DNA from 2 places in the Streptomyces sp. NPDC090025 genome. Region 1 is predicted to be linked to the other one. Evidence: riboswitches for the same ligand, from Rfam matches in the RefSeq annotation. Region 1 holds a riboswitch; the other holds the start of a gene.
What was found. A riboswitch is a leader RNA that binds a small molecule or an ion and turns the genes downstream of it on or off. The one in region 1 is predicted to bind glycine.
Positions count from the first base shown of each region.

Region 2: it holds a riboswitch for glycine, as region 1 does, so the genes downstream of both, gcvP (aminomethyl-transferring glycine dehydrogenase) here and gcvT (glycine cleavage system aminomethyltransferase GcvT) in region 1, are expected to answer to the same signal.

Region 1 covers NZ_JBIVFL010000011.1:108,587-113,018, reverse strand. The annotation lists gene glyA (serine hydroxymethyltransferase) at 1-541, opposite strand, end outside; gene gcvH (glycine cleavage system protein GcvH) at 601-978, opposite strand; gene gcvT (glycine cleavage system aminomethyltransferase GcvT) at 1,142-2,266, opposite strand; glycine riboswitch at 2,426-2,524, opposite strand; gene ACIPXM_RS24075 (AAA family ATPase) at 2,680-3,435, shown strand; gene ACIPXM_RS24070 (enhanced serine sensitivity protein SseB) at 3,686-4,423, shown strand.
Region 2 covers NZ_JBIVFL010000027.1:27,025-31,456, reverse strand. The annotation lists gene ACIPXM_RS35310 (DNA polymerase IV) at 1-1,395, shown strand, start outside; gene ACIPXM_RS35305 (PRC-barrel domain-containing protein) at 1,455-1,835, opposite strand; glycine riboswitch at 1,950-2,049, shown strand; gene gcvP (aminomethyl-transferring glycine dehydrogenase) at 2,228-4,432, shown strand, end outside.

The sequences.
Region 1 (4,432 bases):
GCTGGCGCGGGTACGCCGACCAGCCCGCGATGATCACCTTCGGGCGGTGCTCCTTGGCCAGGCGCTCGACCTCGGCCATGTCGACCAGACCGGCCTCGTCCACGTGGTACGCGACCACGTTGAACTGCTTGCCGGAGAAGTTCAGGCGCATGCCGTGGGTGAGGTGGCCGCCGTGCGCCAGGTCGAGACCGAGGATCGTGTCGCCGGGCTGGGCGATCGCGAACAGCGCGGCCTGGTTGGCGGAGGCGCCGGAGTGCGGCTGCACATTGGCGTACTCGGCGCCGAACAGCTCCTTGATCCGGTCGATCGCGATCTGCTCGGCCACGTCGACGTGCTCGCAGCCGCCGTAGTAGCGGCGGCCCGGGTAGCCCTCGGCGTACTTGTTGGTGAGGACCGAGCCCTGGGCCTCCATGACCGCGACCGGAGCGAAGTTCTCCGAGGCGATCATCTCGAGGGTGGACTGCTGGCGGCGGAGCTCGGCGTCGACGGCGGCGGCGACGTCCGGGTCCAGCTCGTGGAGAGGGGTGTTCAGAAGCGACATGAATCGATCCCTAAGGGTCTCGGTCGAGGTCTCGGACTCGGTCTCGGACTCGGACTCGGTCAGCCCGCGGTGAAGGCGGTGTACTCGTCGGCGCTGAGCAGGTCGCCCGGCTCGTCCGAGATGCGCACCTTGAACAGCCAGCCGGCCTCGAACGGGGCGGTGTTCACCAGCGACGGGTCGTCGACGACGTCCTGGTTGGCCTCGACGACCTCACCGGTCACCGGGGCGTACAGGTCGCTGACGGACTTGGTCGACTCCAGCTCGCCGCAGGACTCGCCCGCGGTCACCGTGTCGCCGACCTCGGGAAGCTGCACGAAGACGACGTCACCGAGCGCGTTCGCGGCGTGCTCCGTGATGCCGATGGTGGCGACGCCGTCCTCGACGGCCGACAGCCACTCGTGCTCCTTGCTGTAACGCAGCTGCTGGGGGTTGCTCATGTCCTGATTCTCCTGTACGGGGGGAGTGCTGATGAACGTGGGTCTCGGGGAGTGAGACACCGAACGGGACAAGGGGTGGGACGAGGGGGCGGTACGAGGGGGGGCGAGGGGCCCGGTCGGCCGGCGTCACCGGCCCCGTGTCACCGGCCCCGCGCCCCCAGTGTCACTTCTGGCGCTTGTAGAACGGCAGCGCCACGACCTCGTACGGCTCGTGGGTGCCGCGGACGTCCACGCCGACGCCCGCCGTGCCCGGCGCCGCGAAGGCCGCGTCGACGTACGCGATCGCGATCGGCTTGCCCAGCGTCGGGGACGGGGCACCGGACGTGACCTCGCCGATCACCGCGCCGTCCGCGACCACCGGCATCCCGGCGCGCGGCACCCGGCGGCCCTCGGCGATCAGGCCGACCAGCTTGCGCGGCGGGGCGGTCTCGGCGCGCTCGGCCGCCTTCTCCAGCGCCTCGCGGCCCACGAAGCGGCCGTCGTTGGTGGTCTTCTCGAACTTGACGACCCGGCCGAGGCCCGCGTCGAACGGGGTCAGCGCGGTGGTCAGCTCGTGCCCGTACAGCGGCATGCCCGCCTCCAGGCGCAGCGTGTCACGGCAGGACAGGCCGCACGGGATGAGGCCGACGCCGGCGCCCGCCTCGGTGAGCGCGGTCCACACGCCCTCGGCGTGCTCCGGCTTCAGGAACAGCTCGAAGCCGTCCTCGCCGGTGTATCCGGTACGGGCGATCAGCGCGGGCACGCCCGCCACGGTGCCCGGCAGGCCCGCGTAGTACTTCAGACCGTCCAGGTCGGCGTCGGTGAGCTGCGCCAGGATGCCGGGGGACTCCGGGCCCTGCACCGCGAGCAGCGCGTACGCGTCACGGTCGTCGCGCACCTCGGCGTCGAAGCCCGCCGCGCGCTCGGTCAGCGCGTCGAGCACGATCTGCGCGTTGGAGGCGTTGGCGACGACCATGTACTCGGTCTCGCCGAGGCGGTAGACGATCAGGTCGTCCAGGATGCCGCCGTCCTCCTGGCAGATCATCGTGTAGCGGGCCCGCCCGTTGCCGACGGTCGAGATGTTGCCGACCAGGGCGTAGTCGAGGAGCTCCACGGCCTGCGGGCCGCTGACGGTGATCTCGCCCATGTGGGAGAGGTCGAACAGCCCGGCCCGGGTGCGCACCGCGGTGTGCTCGTCGCGCTCGCTGCCGTACCGCAGCGGCATGTCCCAGCCCGCGAAGTCGGTCATGGTCGCGCCCAGCGAGCGGTGCAGCGCGTCGAGGGCGGTCTGGCGGGGGGCAGTGCTCATGGGGTGGCTCCCGGGTCCCAGGGCGTGCGGGGCACGACGTGACAAGACGGTGAGGACGTTCCTCCCCATCTGTCATGGAACCTGAGAGGTTCACCGAGGGCATCCTCGGCTTGCACCTTGGGTGGGGCCGCGCCAGGGCGGCCCACTTTTCAGATCTGCCTCATCCACGCGGTACGGGGCCTGAGAGATTCAAGGGAGGTGCTTGCTCCTTCGGCGCCCGGGCGCACTGCGTGCCCAGGACTCTCCCGCGCGGATTCGAGCGGCCGGTATGAGGTTGTGCGCGCTCGGTCGAGCGCGTGGCGCGCTCATCATTGCACGGCGGCTCCGCGCGTCACATCACTTGCTTCGCATTACCTCTTCTTTACACTTCGTGGGCAAGGGTCTCCGCAGGGCCCGACAGGGGGGAAGCGGCGATGACGATCCAGCGCACCATCCAGCACACCGATGTCCGTGCGGCTGTCCGTTCGGCTGTCCGTACGACGGTCGGTACGACCGTCGGTACGACGGTCCGTACGGCGAGCACGGCCGTGGCGGGCACCGGCCTGCCCGTCCAGCGGACGCGGGCCCGGGCCCGGTTCCGGCGCCGCGTCCGGCTGCTGCGCGATCTGCGCGAGCGCGGCGGCCGCAGCCCCCGCGTCCTCACCTATGCCGCGGGCGACGTGGTGGTGGTCTCCGGGCTGCCCGGCGCGGGCAAGTCCACGCTGATGGGCCGGGCCGCCCAGGGCCGCGCCATCGACTCCCAGGACACCCGGGAGCGCTGGGAGGCCCGGCTGCCCCGCTTCCTGCCGTACGCGGTCTACCGCCCGCTCGCCCGGCTCGCCCACTACGCCGGGCTGCGCCGGGCACTGCGCGCCGGGGCCGGGGTGATCGTGCACGACTGCGGCACCCAGTCCTGGGTGCGCGGCTGGCTCGCCCGGGAGGCCCGGCGGCGCGGCGCCGCGCTCCATCTGATCCTGCTCGACGTCGACCCCGGGACCGCGCGGGACGGCCAGCTCGCCCGCGGCCGGGGCGTCTCGGCGTACGCCTTCGCCCGGCACCGGCGGGCCGTCGGACGGCTGGTGCGCACCGCCGAGGAGGGCGCCCTGCCGCCCGGCTGCGCCTCGGTCACGCTGCTCGACCGGGACGCCGCCGACACCCTGCGGAAGATCGGCTTCCGGGACGCCTCCTGAGCGGGGGCCGCCCGAGCCGGGTCTCCTGAGCGGGCCGCACCGAACGGGCCGCCCGGAGCCGGGCCACCCGAGCCGCCTCCCCGTACGGGCCCCGTCAACGGCTCGCGCCGCCGTGTCCTGGACCACACCCGGCCGCCCGCCCCGGCCCGGTGCGCGCTTTTCGGTCACGCGGGCCCCGGACCGCCGTTAAGGTGCTGGGGGCACCGGACGGGCCGGGTGGCCGGGAGTGGCCGGGAAAGGGACGACGACCGTGGACGTGACGTGGCCGGGCAATGAGCTCGAAGAGGTACTGGCCGCCTCCCTCGGCAACCCCTCCGCGGGCGGCCGCCTGGTCGAGGTGCTCGGCCGCAGCCCCGTCTGGGTGCCGCTGCCCAACGGCGGCGGACCGGACAGCGCCGACCTCGACCTGCCGACCCTGGAGCTCGACGGCGCCGCGTACGTGCCGGTGTTCAGCTCCGAGCACCAGTTCCTCGCCTGCGTCGGCGAGCACATGTCGTACACCGTCGCGCCCGCCCGCGAGTTCGCCCGCGGGCTGCCCCCGCAGCTCGGCATCGCCGTGAACCCCGGCGGCACCGTCGGCGTGCCGCTGCCGCCGCCCGCCGTCGCCGAGCTCTGCCGCACCGGCCGCACCGCGCTCGACGGGCCCGCCACCGGCGGCCGGGTCCGGCTGTTCGAGCCGGACTGGCAGGACGACCCGGTCGACTTCCTGGCCGCCGCCTCCGCCGAGTTCGAGGCCACCGGCGTCGTCGCCAGCGCCCGCCGCGCGCTCGCCAGCGTCGAGGGCACCGAACCCGCCCTCTTCGTCGCCGTCGAGCTCACCGGACCCGAGGCCGACCGCAACGCCCCGCTCGACGCGCTCGGCCGCGCCCTCGGCCGGGTCGAGGTCGCCTGGCCGGTCAACCTGATCCTGCTCGACCTCGCGCACGACCCGGTCGGTGACTGGATGACGGAGAAGGTGCGCCCCTTCTTCCAGCGCGCCGCCGTGTGACGGCACCCC
Region 2 (4,432 bases), on a different contig from region 1:
GCCGCCGCGGAGCAGGCGTCGAAGCCGAGCCTGCGCGGAAAGCCCGTGGTGGTCGGCGGGCTCGGGCCGCGCGGGGTGGTCGCCACCGCGTCGTACGAGGCACGCCGCTTCGGGGTGCATTCGGCGATGCCGATGGCGCAGGCGCGCAGGCTCGCGCCGAACGCCGCCTATCTGGTGCCGCGCTTCTCCTTCTACCGGGCGATCAGCGGGCAGGTCATGGAGCTGCTCGGTTCGCTGTCGCCGCTGGTGGAGCCGCTGAGCCTGGACGAGGCGTTTGTCGACCTGGAGGCGGGTGGGCTCGCCGACGACAGCGCGAGCGCGCGGGCGACCGGGGAGCGGCTGCGGGCCGACATCCTGGCGACGACCGGGCTGACCGGGTCGGTGGGGCTCGCCGGGACCAAGATGCTCGCGAAGATCGCTTCCGAGGAGGCGAAGCCGGACGGTCTGGTGCTGTTCGAGCCGGGCACCGAGCGGGAGCTGCTCGGGCCGCGGTCGGTCCGGATCATCCCGGGTGTCGGTCCGGCGACCGGTGAGCATCTGCGGCGGGCCGGGATCAGCACGGTCGCCGAGGTGGTGGAGGCGGGCGAGGACGAGCTCGTACGGCTCCTGGGGCGCTCGCACGGGGCCTCGCTGTACCGGATGGCGCTCGGGGACGACGACCGTCCGGTGGTGGCCGAGCGGGACGCGAAGTCGGTGTCGGTGGAGGACACCTTCGCCGTCGACATCCACGACCGGCTGCGGATCCGCCTTGAGGTGGAGCGGCTCGCGGAGCGGTGCGTGGCGCGGCTGCGGGGCTCCGGGCACTCGGGGCGGACGATCGTCCTGAAGGTGCGGCGGTACGACTTCTCGACGCTGACCCGGTCCGAGACGCTGCGCGGGCCGACGGACGATCCGGTGGTCGTGCGGGAGGCGGCGACGCGGCTCCTGGAGCTGGTGGACACCACGGGCGGGGTGCGGCTGCTCGGGGTCGGGGTGAGCGGCCTCGCGGACTACACGCAGGAGGATCTGTTCGCGCAGTTCGCCCAGGCGGCGGCGGACCAGGCGGCGGAGGCCGCGGGAGCGGCGGAGGTGCCCGAGCCTGCGCCGTCAGGGGCCGCCGGGGCGGCCGGGCCGGGTCCGGCCGCGCTCGCCGTCGCCGAGGACCGGTCCGACGTGGCCGCCGCCCCGGAGACGGCGGCCGCGACCGCCGCACGGTGGTGGGCGGCGGGCCATGACGTCCGGCACGTGGTGCACGGCCCCGGCTGGGTGCAGGGCAGCGGCCTCGGCCGGGTCACCGTGCGCTTCGAGGAGCCGGGCTCGGCGCCGGGCCGGGTGCGGACCTTCTCGGTCGACGACCCGGAGCTGACGCCCTCGGACCCGCTGCCGCTGGTGGAGGGCGGGGCGACCGGCGCGTGACGGCGCCGCCCGGGACCGCCCGTACCGTCCGTACCGTCCGCGCTTCCGGCGTCTTCCCGTCAGGTGTCCTCCTGGCCCGCGAGCCTGCCGAAGTCCCGGTCCCGGTGGAAGGCGTCCGGAGGCGGGGGCGGCAGGGACAGGCTGTAGTGGCGGTAGAGCTGGAGTTCCTGCTCGGGGGAGAGGTGGCGGCCGACGCCGAAGTCCGGGGCGTCCTTGATGAGGGCGCGCTCGTAGGGGATGTGGAGGCCGTCGCGGGCGAGCTCGCTGGGCTCCAGGGGGACGAAGGCGTCCCGGCTGAAGAGGCCGGTGCGCAGGGCCGCCCATTCGGGGACGCCCGTCGCGTCGTCCAGGTACACCTCGTCCACGGTGCCGATCTTGTGTCCGTTCCGGTCGAACGCCTTGCGGCCGATCAGGCTGCGCGGATCGATATCGGTCTGCACGGTCCCTCCAACTGGTCGCAACTGCTCTACAAGAACTACAAAAGTGCACATCTGGGATGTCGGCCACTTGAGCGATGGGAGAAGGAACCGCGCTGGTAGGCTGGCTGTGGCTGTTAACCCCGCGCGGGAGAGTCCTCCGGAGAAACCTTTCGGAGGCGCCGAAGGAGCAAATCCTCCCCGGAATCTCTCAGGCACCCGGTACCGCGCGGACGAGGTCACTCTGGAAAGCAGGGCGGGCGTCGACGGCTCCCACCCTCACCGACGGTGAAAGCCGGTCCGCCGCGAGGCACGGCCGGTGAAGCTCTCAGGTTGAGATGACAGAGGGGGAGGCCGTCCGGGCACCCGCGCCGCGGTGCCCCTCGTAGGTCGTGACGACCAGGAGGCCCCCGTACATGACCGCCAACCGCATCCCGCTCTCCGAGCTCGAGCAGGGCATCCCCTTCGAGCAGCGGCACATCGGACCCGACGCCGAGGCGCGGGCCAAGATGCTCGCCCAGGTCGGTTACGGGTCGCTCGACGAGCTGACGGCCGCCGCCGTGCCGGACGTCATCAAGAACGCCGAGGCGCTGGCCCTGCCGGCCGCCCGCACCGAGGCCGAGGTCCTCGCCGAGCTGCGCGTGCTCGCCGACCACAACCAGGTCGTCGCGCCGATGATCGGCCTCGGCTACTACGGCACGTTCACGCCGCCCGTCATCCTGCGCAATGTCATGGAGAACCCGGCCTGGTACACGGCGTACACGCCGTACCAGCCGGAGATCTCGCAGGGCCGCCTGGAAGCGCTGCTCAACTTCCAGACCGTGGTCGCCGACCTCACCGGCCTTCCCACCTCCGGCGCCTCGCTGCTCGACGAGGGCACCGCCGCCGCCGAGGCCATGGCGCTCTCCCGCCGCGTCGGCAAGGTCAAGAACGGTGTCTACCTGATCGACGCCGACGCGCTGCCGCAGACCGTCGCGGTCATCCAGACCCGCGCCGAGCCGACCGGTGTCGAGGTCGTCGTCGCGGACCTGTCCGCCGGCATCCCCGCCGAGATCGCCGAGCGCGGTGTCTTCGGCGTGCTGCTGCAGTACCCGGGCGCCTCCGGCGCCATCCGGGACATCAAGCCGGTCATCGACCAGGCCCACGAGCTCGGCGCCGTCGTCACCGTCGCCGCCGACCTGCTCGCCCTGACCCTGCTGGCCTCGCCCGGCTCGCTCGGCGCCGACATCGCGGTGGGCACCACCCAGCGCTTCGGCGTGCCGATGGGCTTCGGCGGCCCGCACGCCGGTTACATGGCCGTCCAGGACAAGCACGCCCGCTCGCTGCCCGGCCGCCTGGTCGGCGTCTCCGTCGACGCCGACGGCAACAAGGCGTACCGGCTGGCCCTGCAGACCCGCGAGCAGCACATCCGCCGCGAGAAGGCCACCAGCAACATCTGCACCGCCCAGGTGCTGCTCGCCGTCATGGCCGGCATGTACGCCGTCTACCACGGCCCCGACGGCCTCAAGGGCATCGCCCGGCGCACCCACCGGTACGCGGCGATCCTCGCCGCCGGGCTCAGGGCCAGTGGCGTCGAGCTGACCCAGGGCGCCTTCTTCGACACCCTGACCGCCCGCGTCCCCGGCCGCGCCGACGCCGTCGTCGCCGCCGCCCGCGACGGCGGGGTCAACCTCCACCGCGTCGACGCCGACCATGTGTCGATGTCCTGCGACGAGACCACCGGCCGCGCCCAGCTCGCCGCCGTCTGGGAGGCGTTCGGCGCCACCGCCGACGTCGCGGCCCTCGACGAGGTCACCGAGGACGGGCTGCCGGCCGACGCGCTGCGCACCGACGCCTACCTGACCCACCCGGTCTTCCACGCGCACCGCTCCGAGACCTCGATGCTGCGCTACCTGCGCAAGCTCGCGGACCGCGACTACGCGCTCGACCGCGGCATGATCCCGCTCGGCTCCTGCACCATGAAGCTGAACGCGACCACCGAGATGGAGCCGGTGACCTGGCCCGAGTTCGGCCAGATCCACCCCTTCGCGCCGATCGACCAGGCGCGCGGCTACGTCACCCTGATCACCGAGCTGGAGGACCGCCTCGCCGAGGTCACCGGCTACGACAAGGTGTCGATCCAGCCGAACGCCGGTTCCCAGGGCGAGCTGGCCGGTCTGCTCGCGGTCCGCGCGTACCACCGCGCCAACGGCGACCTGCAGCGCACCGTCTGTCTGATCCCGTCCTCCGCGCACGGCACCAACGCCGCCTCCGCGGTGATGGCCGGGATGAAGGTCGTCGTCGTCAAGACCGCCGAGGACGGCGAGGTCGACGTCGAGGACCTGCGCGCCAAGATCGAGCAGTACCGCGACGAGCTCGCCGTGCTCATGATCACCTACCCGTCGACGCACGGCGTCTTCGAGGAGCACGTCTCCGAGATCTGCGGCATGGTGCACGACGCGGGCGGCCAGGTGTACGTCGACGGCGCCAACCTCAACGCGCTGGTCGGCCTCGCCAAGCCGGGCCACTTCGGCGGCGACGTCTCGCACCTCAACCTGCACAAGACCTTCTGCATCCCGCACGGCGGCGGCGGCCCCGGTGTCGGCCCGGTCGCGGTGCGCGCCCACCTGGCCCCGTACCTG